3 regions of the Stappia sp. genome follow, and region 2 is predicted to be linked to each of the others. Evidence: predicted binding sites of a transcription regulator. Region 2 holds the regulator's gene; each other region holds the start of a gene.
What was found. The regulator PhoB, encoded in region 2, activates phosphate uptake and scavenging genes when phosphate is short. The targets are predictions, from matches to a motif close to TGTCATNNANCTGTCAT.
Positions count from the first base shown of each region.

Region 1: ABL312_RS16205 (DUF2794 domain-containing protein) is a predicted target of PhoB. The motif match lies at 2,058-2,074, and genes of this name have one in related genera.
Region 3: ABL312_RS12005 (1-acyl-sn-glycerol-3-phosphate acyltransferase) is a predicted target of PhoB. The motif match lies at 1,202-1,218, and genes of this name have one in related genera.

Region 1 is NZ_CP157793.1:3,639,236-3,642,494, forward strand. It holds gene ABL312_RS16200 (S8 family serine peptidase) at 1-1,377, shown strand, start outside; gene ABL312_RS16205 (DUF2794 domain-containing protein) at 1,442-1,855, opposite strand; gene ABL312_RS16210 (GNAT family N-acetyltransferase) at 2,616-3,137, shown strand; gene ABL312_RS16215 (NAD(P)H-dependent oxidoreductase) at 3,163-3,259, opposite strand, start outside.
Region 2 is NZ_CP157793.1:512,946-516,204, forward strand. It holds gene pstB (phosphate ABC transporter ATP-binding protein PstB) at 1-21, shown strand, start outside; gene phoU (phosphate signaling complex protein PhoU) at 83-787, shown strand; gene phoB (phosphate regulon transcriptional regulator PhoB) at 829-1,527, shown strand; gene ABL312_RS02345 (GcrA family cell cycle regulator) at 1,793-2,323, opposite strand; gene ABL312_RS02350 (aspartate aminotransferase family protein) at 2,900-3,259, shown strand, end outside.
Region 3 is NZ_CP157793.1:2,672,811-2,676,069, reverse strand. It holds gene pgi (glucose-6-phosphate isomerase) at 1-1,185, opposite strand, end outside; gene ABL312_RS12005 (1-acyl-sn-glycerol-3-phosphate acyltransferase) at 1,395-2,303, shown strand; gene ABL312_RS12000 (calcium/sodium antiporter) at 2,329-3,255, opposite strand.

The sequences.
Region 1 (3,259 bases), 1.5 Mb from region 2:
CCGGAACTGCGGGCGAGCTGGCTCACGGTCGCGGCGGTCGGCACCAACGGCACGATCACCGACTATTCCAACCGCTGCGGCGCGGTCGCCATGGGCTGGTGCCTGTCGGCGCCCGGCGGCGACGACGACGAGACGACCGGGGGCATCTACGCGACCGCCAACGACGGCGACTACGTGCGCATGTCGGGCACCTCGATGGCCGCGCCGCATGTCACCGGCGCGATGGCGGTCGCCCGCGAAATGTTCCCGAATGCGGCCGCGACCGATCTTGCGCAACTCGTGCTCGCCACCGCGACCGACGCCGGAGCTCCGGGCATCGACGAGGTCTACGGCTGGGGCCTGCTCGATCTGGAAAACCTGACCCAGACACGGGCGGCCGAGACCGGCGTGGTGTTCTCCAACGCCGCCTTCGCGCAGGCGCGCACGCTCGGCCGGATCGCCGATATCGGCGCCGGCCTCGCCGCGCCCCAGGGAACCGCGGACGCCCTGCCGGGCACGGTCACCGTCTCCACCCATGGCGATGCACCGGCGGACCGCGAGCGCCGGCTGCGCTGGTGGCTGTCGCCGATGGGCAGCTTCGCGCAGACGCAGGCGAGCGCCACCGCGCCCTCCACGATCTCGCGCGGCGGCGGTCTGATGACCGGTCTCGACGTGAGCCCGAGCGCGGGTCTGCGCCTCGGCGCGGGCGTTGGCGTGACCACCGGCGACACGCGCGGCGGCGGCAACCGGGTCGAGGACACGGGCCTGCACGCGCTCGCCTACGGCGGCTATGCCGGGTCGCGATTCTTCGCGGAAGGCGCGGCCGGCGTGAGCCGCTTCGAGACCAGCACCACCCGCACGGCCATCGCCGGCGCAGGTGGCGCCGTCGCCTGGACCGGCGTCAGCGATGCGGTGGACATCGGCGCCTGGGGCAACGCGCGTATCGGCATGAGCTTCGACACGCTGGCTGGATCACTGCAGCCCTATGCGCAGGCCCGCTTCGTCCACCAGTGGCTCGGCAGCGCAACGGAAACGGGCGCCGGCGTGTTCTCGCTGACGGCGGCCTCCGCCAGCCAGACCCAGACCGACCTTGGCGTCGGTGTGCGCCTCGCCGGCGCGGCGCATGCGATCTCCGAAACGCTCGAGATCGCGCCCAACCTCGATCTCGGCTACGCGCGCGCCGTCGGCGCTCTCGGCGACAGCCGCGCCACGACGCTGCTCGGCGCACCGGTCGCCGCCGGCGATCTGGGGATCGGCCGCGATATCGCGCGGGTTTCGGCCGGTGTCACGCTGAGCGAACAGGATGCGCGCCTGTCCGGCACGCTCGCCTATTCCGGCGAGTATCGGGCCCGCGCGCAGTCGCATGCCCTCAGCGCGCGCATGAACCTGCGCTTCTGACCGGACAGAGCCGCCGGCGGTCATCGGACCGCCGGCGGTTTCCACCTTTCGACGGACCTTCGGGTCAGACGACGCTCAGGTGACGCTTTTTCTCGAAGACCTTGAGAACCTGGGCCAGATCGCTGCCGCGCTTGAGCACCGTGCCGCCCGTGCCCACCACCGCGTAGGCGCCCTGGCGGCGGGCGTTCTTCGGCACCTTCTCGACCCGGAACAAAGGCATTTCCGACGCCCGGCGAAAGATCGAGAAGACGGCCCGGTCCTTCAGGTGATCGATGGCGTAATCCCGCCACTCGCCGGAGGCGACCCGCTGGCCGTAGATGCGCAGGATCAGATCCAGTTCACGTCGGTGAAACGCCACCACGGGCACCATGCGCGATGCGGAAGATCCGCCGGGGCCAGACCGCTCGCCGCTGTCGGCGTCGCCCGGGCCGGGGCCCGAGCGGGGGAATCGCGATGCGTCGGCGTCGAATTCGCTCATGCCGTCTCCCGTACGCCGAAGTCCCGTTCTTCGCAGCAGCGCCGTTCCTGGCAGCAGTGCTTTTCTTCGCAGCAGCCCCGTTCATGGCAGCAGTGCCGTGCTTCGCAGCAGCCCGTTAAGGGCGGCCCGGTGGAGACCGGACCCGGCGCCTGCGGTTCGCGTCCTGCCTGCCGACCCACACGCCTGCCTGCGGCCGGCGTTGCGTCATCGTCGTGTCATGATGCGCCCCGGGCTTCGGGTTTGGCAAGCATCGAGTTGCCGCCTTCCGAAAGGGCGCCGGCCGTCGGAGCCGAGATTTCACGATTTTGCCCCAATGCAGCCCTTCCCGCGCCATGGTGACAGGCGATCTTGACGATGTTGCCAACGGATCGCCGGTCGCGAGACCTCGGTACGCAACAGCCCCCCAGCCCCCCGGGGTTTCGTGGCTTCGATCCTGTCCCTCGTGGACGCGTAGGTAACCGGAAGGGCCGGCACACAGTGCCGGCCCTTTCCCGTTTTCGGCGCCGTTTTTGGCGCCGTTTTCGGCACCGTTTTCATCCCTGTATCCAGCCCTGTATCCGGCCCCGGGTTTGGCCCTGGTTTCGAGTGCGATTTCGCACAGGATTCGGCCGTCGCGTCGGACCTTCTCCCCGGCCGTTTGCCATCATCCATCGTCGGAAGCGGCTTTTCAGGAACGACCGAGGACCCTGCGCGCCCTGCGCAAACGCGCGCCGCTGCGGCTTTGCTTTTGTCCGCGCGCAAAGAGCGCTATCCTTGGTACATGAGTCTCGGCCTGACTGCCCTGCGCCCCGCGCGCAACGACGATGCCGACGCACTCGCCGCCATTCACGAAGCGGCGTGGCGCACGACCTATCGCGGCATCATAGACGGGGTGGAACTGGAGCGGATGATCTCGCGGCGCGGGCCGAAATGGTGGCGCACCGCCCTTTCGCGCGGCGTGCGCATCCAGATCCTGTCGGTCTCCGGGCAACCTGCGGGCTATGCCACCTTCGGGCGCTCGCGCATGCGCGAACTGCCCTTCGAGGGCGAGATCTACGAGCTCTACATCCGGCCCGACCATCAGGGGCTCGGCTTCGGCACGGAGCTCTTTCACGCCACCCGCAGCGCGCTTGCCCGCCTGCATCTCGACGGACTCGCGATCCGCGTGCTCTCCGACAATACCGACGCGCTGCGCTTCTACCGCCAGCGCGGCGGGCAGCCGCTGATGACGAGCCGCGAACGCGTCGCCAAGACCACGCTCGACATGACGGTCTTCGGCTGGTTTCCCGACAATCCCGACTGACGCCCCGCCCGACGGAGCACGCCCGTCAGAGCGCGGCCCCTCGAGCGCGCGCCGCCTCGATCCAGCCCTTGCGCTGATCGGGATTGGACTCATGCACCGAGGAAAACGTCTTGAAGCGCACC
Region 2 (3,259 bases):
ATCACCGGCCGCTTCGGCTGAGGACGCATACCGCGACGTCCGGCGCCGGGACAAGATCCGCGCGCTGTCTAGGAGTTATAAAATGCCTGATCATACAGTGACGTCCTTCGACGATGAGCTGAAAGCCGTTGCCGGCCGCGTGTCGGAAATGGGCGGGCTCACCGAAGTCATGCTGTCCGACGCGATTTCCGCGCTGGTGCGCATGGACAAGGATCTCGCCCGCCGGGTCATTTCCACCGACCGGCGCGTCGACCTTCTGCAGCACGAGGTCGAGGAGCAGACCATTCTGCTGATCGCCCGCCGTCAGCCGGTGGCGCAGGACCTGCGCGACGTGGTCGCCGCCATGCGCATCTGCAACGATCTGGAGCGGGTCGGCGATCTGGCCAAGAACGTCGCCAAGCGCGTCATCGCCATCGAAGGCGCCTTCGACAGCAAGAAATTCGCGCAAGGCGTCGAGCATTTGAGCGAGCTGGCGCAGCAGCAGATGAAGACCGTGCTCGATGCCTATGCCAATCGCGACGACGAAGCCGCCCAGACGGTGCGCGACCGCGACGACGAGATCGACGCGCTCTACACCTCGATCTTCCGCGAATTGCTCACCTACATGATGGAAGACCCGCGCCAGATCACCATGTGCGCGCATCTTCTGTTCTGCGCCAAGAACATCGAGCGCATCGGCGACCACTCCACCAACATCGCGGAAAACGTCATCTACATGGTGACGGGCACCCAGCCGATGGACGAGCGGCCGAAGGTCGACGAGACGAGCGTCGGCGCCGCGTCCTGACGCGGCCGCCATTGGACCTGGCGAGACAAGGGTAGATACGCATGCCGAAGGTTCTTGTTGTCGAGGACGAGGAACCTCTCATCCTGCTGCTGCGCTACAACCTCGAGGCGGAAGGCTATACCGTCGAGACCTGCACGCGCGGCGACGAGGCGGAACTGTTGCTGCGCGAAAGCCAGCCCGATCTTCTGCTTCTCGACTGGATGCTGCCAGGCCTGTCCGGCATCGAGCTGTGCCGTCGTCTGCGCTCGCGCAGCGAAACGGAGCGGCTGCCGGTGATCATGCTCACCGCGCGCGGCGAGGAGCAGGAGCGCATTCGCGGGCTGGCGACCGGGGCCGACGATTATGTCGTGAAACCCTTCTCCATCCCCGAGCTCATGGCGCGGGTGCGCGCCATGTTGCGCCGGGCGAAGCCCGAGGTCGTGTCCTCGCTTCTGCGGGCGGGCGATCTGGAGCTCGACCGCGAGACCCACCGGGTGCGCCGCGCGGGCCGCGAGATCCATCTCGGGCCCACGGAGTTCCGCCTGCTTGAGTTCCTGATGACGTCGCCCGGCCGGGTGTTCTCGCGCGAGCAGCTGCTCGACGGCGTGTGGGGCCATGACGTCTATGTCGACGAGCGCACGGTGGACGTCCACGTCGGCCGGCTGCGCAAGGCGATCAATCGGGGGCGGATGATGGATCCGATCCGCACCGTGCGCGGCGCGGGCTACGCCTTCAACGACCAGTTCGCCGCCGCGTCCTGATCGCGAACGCGCGCTGTCCATTCGGCAAGGACACGCGCGTTCGCGACGACGATCCGGACAACACTATCCGGACAACACCAAAAAGGGCGCCGCGCGGCGCCCTCAGACTGCTGACAAAGCCTTGCAAGGTCGTCATCCCGGGCGCCGCGAAGCGGAGATCCGGGATCGGAGAGGCAGGGAGCCCGCTTGGGGCCCTTTTTCAAATCCCGATCCGGCCGTCCTGAAACCGGCCCTCCTGGCGGCTCGCACCGCGCCGAGGGCGCCGTCAGCCGGCGGCGGCCTTGGAGCGGTCGCGGCGCCGGTCGGTCGCCGGCTGATAGGCCATGCGGCAATGATACGGGCAGTAGGGAACGCCCGGATTGGACGCGTGACCGCAGAAGTGGAAATCCTTGCTGGTCGGATCGCCGATCGGCCATTTGCAGGTGCGCTCGGTGAGCGTCAGGATGGTGGCGCGCTTGGCGATGGGCACGAGTTCCGCGACCGGCTTTTCCTCGGGCTTGGCCTGGGGCGCGGGCGCCGTCTCGGCCTTGAGCGCGGTCGCGCCGACGCTCTGCGGCATGCTCTCGGGCGCGGTCGTCGGCGTCTGGCTGTCGTTGGCGGCCGTCTTCGCCGTCTTGCGGCTCTTGGCGTTGCCGGCGACGGCGGTCTTCGCCCGCCCCGAAAGCCCGAGCCTGTGAACCTTGCCGATGACGGCATTGCGTGTCACGCCGCCGAGCTCCCCGGCGATCTGGCTGGCGCTCAGTCCGTCACCCCAGAGCTTCTTCAACAGCTCGACACGTTCGCTTGTCCAGGACATGCGCCACACTCCGTCTTGGTTCGGGACCTGACATCTGGTTAACGGCCGGTTACCGGCCCGCTCCTACGGGCACTCCGCTGATCGCCGGATTTTGGGGCGAAAGTGAGTCATGCACACGAGATGTCGTATTTCTTGACTGAGAAACTACAATATGCCGCGTTTTTTCTGCAAGTCATCGGCCCGATTCACCTGGGGATTGCGGCGGTTTTCCCCAAAAAAGGCTGCTTGCTGACTCAAGGGCGCAGGATGCGGGACCTGCCTATTCGATTGACTTTCTCAGGTCCGCGCGGTGTATAACGGCGCAAGTTGCCGTGCCGCCTCTTTCGGGCGGCACATATGTTTTGGGGCGTGTTTGGTCTGTTTTGGGGCGTGTTTGGTCGGCGGAGTGTCCTGCCAGGGGGATGCGGTGCGGCGTCCGGCGGGTCGGTCCGCGACGAGGATCTCGAGACGATCACGATACGCGAGACGATCACGATTGATGCCCGGCCCGCACGCGGGTCGGCCCGCGCGACGGCCGGTCGGTAGGGTCCGCAGGAGCGGCCGGTCATGGGCGTGGCGGACAGGAGCGAGGCGGATATGGCGGAGTCATCTCTCTATCGGACCTACAACCGTGCGGACCTGGAGTTCGCCCGCGGGGAAGGTGTGTGGCTGGAGACCACCGACGGCCGCCGTTTCCTCGATTGCGCCGCCGGCATCGCGGTCAACTCCCTCGGCCACAGCCATCCGCATCTGGTCGCCGCGCTCAAGGCGCAGGCGGACAAGCTGTGGCATGTGTCCAACCTCTATGCCATCGAGGGGCAGGAGCGTTTCGCGCAGCGGCTGTGCGAGGCGACCTTCGCGGACAAGGTGTTCTGTACCAACTCCGGCGCCGAGGCGCTGGAATGCGCGATCAAGACCGCGCGGCGGTACTTCTATGTCAGGGGCGAGCCGGAGCGC
Region 3 (3,259 bases), 2.2 Mb from region 2:
CTCGCAGGGCACGATCTGCGTGCCCTGGTGCAGCAGCTGGAAGAAGGCGTGCTGGCCGTTGGTGCCGGGCTCGCCCCAGACGACGGGGCCGGTGTCGCGCATCACCGCATCGCCCGCAAGCGTCACCCGCTTGCCGTTCGATTCCATGTCAAGCTGCTGCAGATAGGCGGGCAGGCGGGCGAGGCGCTGGTCGTAGGGCACGACGGCGCGGGTCGGATAACCGAGCAGGTTGCGATGCCAGATGCCGGCAAGCCCGAGAAGAACCGGCAGGTTCGTCTCCAGCGGCGCGGTGCGAAAGTGGCGGTCCATGTCCTGCGCGCCGGCCAGGAAGTCGGCGAAACGCTCCGGCCCGACCGCCAGCATCACCGGCAGGCCGATGGCAGACCACACCGAATAGCGGCCGCCCACCCAGTCCCAGAAGCCGAAGACGCGCTCCGGCGCGATGCCGAAGGCCTCGACCTTGTCGCGGGCGGTGGAGACGGCCGCGAAGTGATCCGTCACGGCCGCCTCGCCGAGGGCGGCGACGAGCCAGGCGCGCGCCGTGGCGGCGTTGGTCATCGTCTCGACGGTGGTGAAGGTCTTGGAGGCCACGACGAAGAGGGTGCGCGCCGGATCGAGCCCGGCGAGCGTGTCGGCGATATGCGCGCCGTCGACATTGGAGACGAAATGCAGGCGCGGGCCGTCGGCATAGGGCACCAACGCCCGGCACGCCATCGCCGGTCCGAGGTCGGACCCGCCGATGCCGATGTTGACGACATCGGTGAAGGGCGCGCCGCGATGGCCGCCGACCATGCCGGAGCGCACCGCGTCCGCGAAGCCGCCGAGCCGGAGAAGCGTCTCGCGCACGCCGGGCATGACGTCGCGGCCGTCGACGTGGATCGGCGCGTCGGTGCGGTTGCGCAGGGCGACATGCAGGACGGCGCGGCGTTCGGTCTCGTTGATCGCTGCGCCGGAGACCATCGCGTCGCGGCGCCCTTCCACATCGCAGGCCCGGGCGAGATCGAGCAGCCGCGCGCGGCTGTCGTGCGTCCAGGAAAGCTTGGAAAAATCGACCAGCAGGTCGTCGAGCTCGACGGAAAACCGGGAAAACCGGTCCGGATCGGCCTCGAACAGGGCGCGGATGCCGTGTTGTGCCGCCTGTTCGGCATCCCGGGCGAGCATGGACCAGATGTGCGCTGCCTGCATGTCGTCTTCCCTTGCCCGTCATTTTGCTGTCATTCACGGTGAACACAGTGCCGAGCCTTGCGCGGGGCCGTCCGGACGATCGGCCCCGCGCGGGTGCATTCGATCATGTCGCCGGACGGAAAGAAAGTCCCCGCCCCGGTGGACACATGAGGGCGATGCGGGTCAAATGTCCGATGACGGGAGCAGGGCAGGGAGCGCGTCCGGGGGCCATGTACGAGATCCAGCACGCCCATGCCAGGGGCCGGCATGCCAGAGGTCGGTCGCTGTCCCCGCCGACCCGGGCCAGGGCCGACGGACACATCGTCGATACGCTGATCGCCGAGCGGGGCCGGCAGGTCATGGCGAGCCCCTATTGGCCGCTGCTGCGCCCGCTCGCCCATGCCCTGCTGCGCTACCGTCCCGCGGTCGAGATGGCCGACACCATCGCCGGCATGAACGGGCTCGAGGTCTTCACCTATCTGAGCGAGTTGCTCCGGCTCAAGGTCGAGACGCGCGGGCTCGACCGCGTGCCGGGCACCGGCGCCGTGGTGCTGGTGTCCAATCATCCGACCGGCATCGCCGACGGGGTGGTGCTGTTCGACGCCATCAAGAGCCGCCGCACGGATCTTGCGATCTTCGCCAATCGCGATGCGATCCGCGTCAATCCGAAGCTCGAGGACATGATCGTCCCGGTCGAATGGCGCTCCGAGTTCAAGTCGCGCGACAAGACCAAGGAGACCCTGCGCGCCGCCGCGCGGGCCTTCGACCGCGACCGGGCGGTGGTGCTGTTTCCCTCCGGCCGGCTGGCCTACATGCACGAAGGGCGGCTGACCGAGCGACCGTGGATGACCTCGGCCGTGGCACTGGCGCGCAAGCACCGCGTGCCGGTCGTGCCGGTGCACATGGGCGGGCGCAACTCGCGGCTGTTCTACGCGCTTGCCCGCATCTCCACCGAATTGCGCGACATGACCGTCTTCAACGAGTTGCTCAACAAGACGGGGGCCTCGGTGCCGGTGCATTTCGGAACGCCCATCGACCCCGACGCCCTCGACGGCGATCCGCAGGACGTGTCCGACCGCCTGCGTCGCCATTGCGCCGAGACGCTCGCCCGCGATCCCGACGCGGAGTTTCCCGGCTGAAGGCCCGGAGCGGGCGGGCGATCCGTCAAATGAAAAGATAGGCGGTGTAGCCGACATAGGCGGCGAGAAGCCCCGCGCCGGCGGTGCGCGGCACCCTGCGACCCGTCGACAGCAGCAGCGCCAACGCCAGCGAGGCGCCCAGCATCACCGGAATGTCGATGAGGCGGATGCTCTGCGCGATGGGCAGCGGCGAGACGAGGGCCGTCGCGCCGAGGATCGCGAGCACGTTGAAGATGTTGGAGCCGACGACGTTGCCGACCGCGATCTCCGGCTGGCGCCGCCAGGCGGCGACGATGGAGGTCGCGAGCTCCGGCAGGCTGGTGCCGACGGCGACGACGGTGACGCCGATCACCGCCTCGGAAATGCCGGCCGCGCGGGCGAGGTCGCTGGCGCCGCGAACCAGAAGATCCGCACCGGCCATCAGCGCAAGCAGACCGCCGCCGACGAAGGCGAGGGCGGCCAGCGGCGACAGCGTGGCGGCAAGACCCTCCGCCTCTCCGTCCTGCCCGCGGGCAAGCCAGGCGCTCGCCGCGAGATAGGCGGCCAGGGCGGCGAGCAGGGCGAGGCCGGCGCCGCGTTCGACCGACCCCATCCGGGCAAGTGCGGCAAGGGCAAAGGCGGCGACGAGCATCACGACGAGATCCCGGCCGAGGCCCGGAAGTCGGGTGGGCGGCGGGGCGATCAGCGCCGTCAATCCGAGGATCAGCAGGATGTTGGCGGTGTTGGAGCCGACCACATTGCCGACCGCGATGTCGGGCGCGCCGGCAAGTGCCGCGCGCAGCGACACGATCAGTTCCGGCATCGAGGTGCCGAAGCCGACGACGGTCAGTCCGATCATCAGCGGCGAGACGCCAAGGCGTGCGGCGAGGCTCACCGCCCCGCGCACCAGACCCTCGCCGCCGGCGAAGAGAAGCACCAGGCCAAGGCCGACGAAGGCGACATCCATCCACATGGGG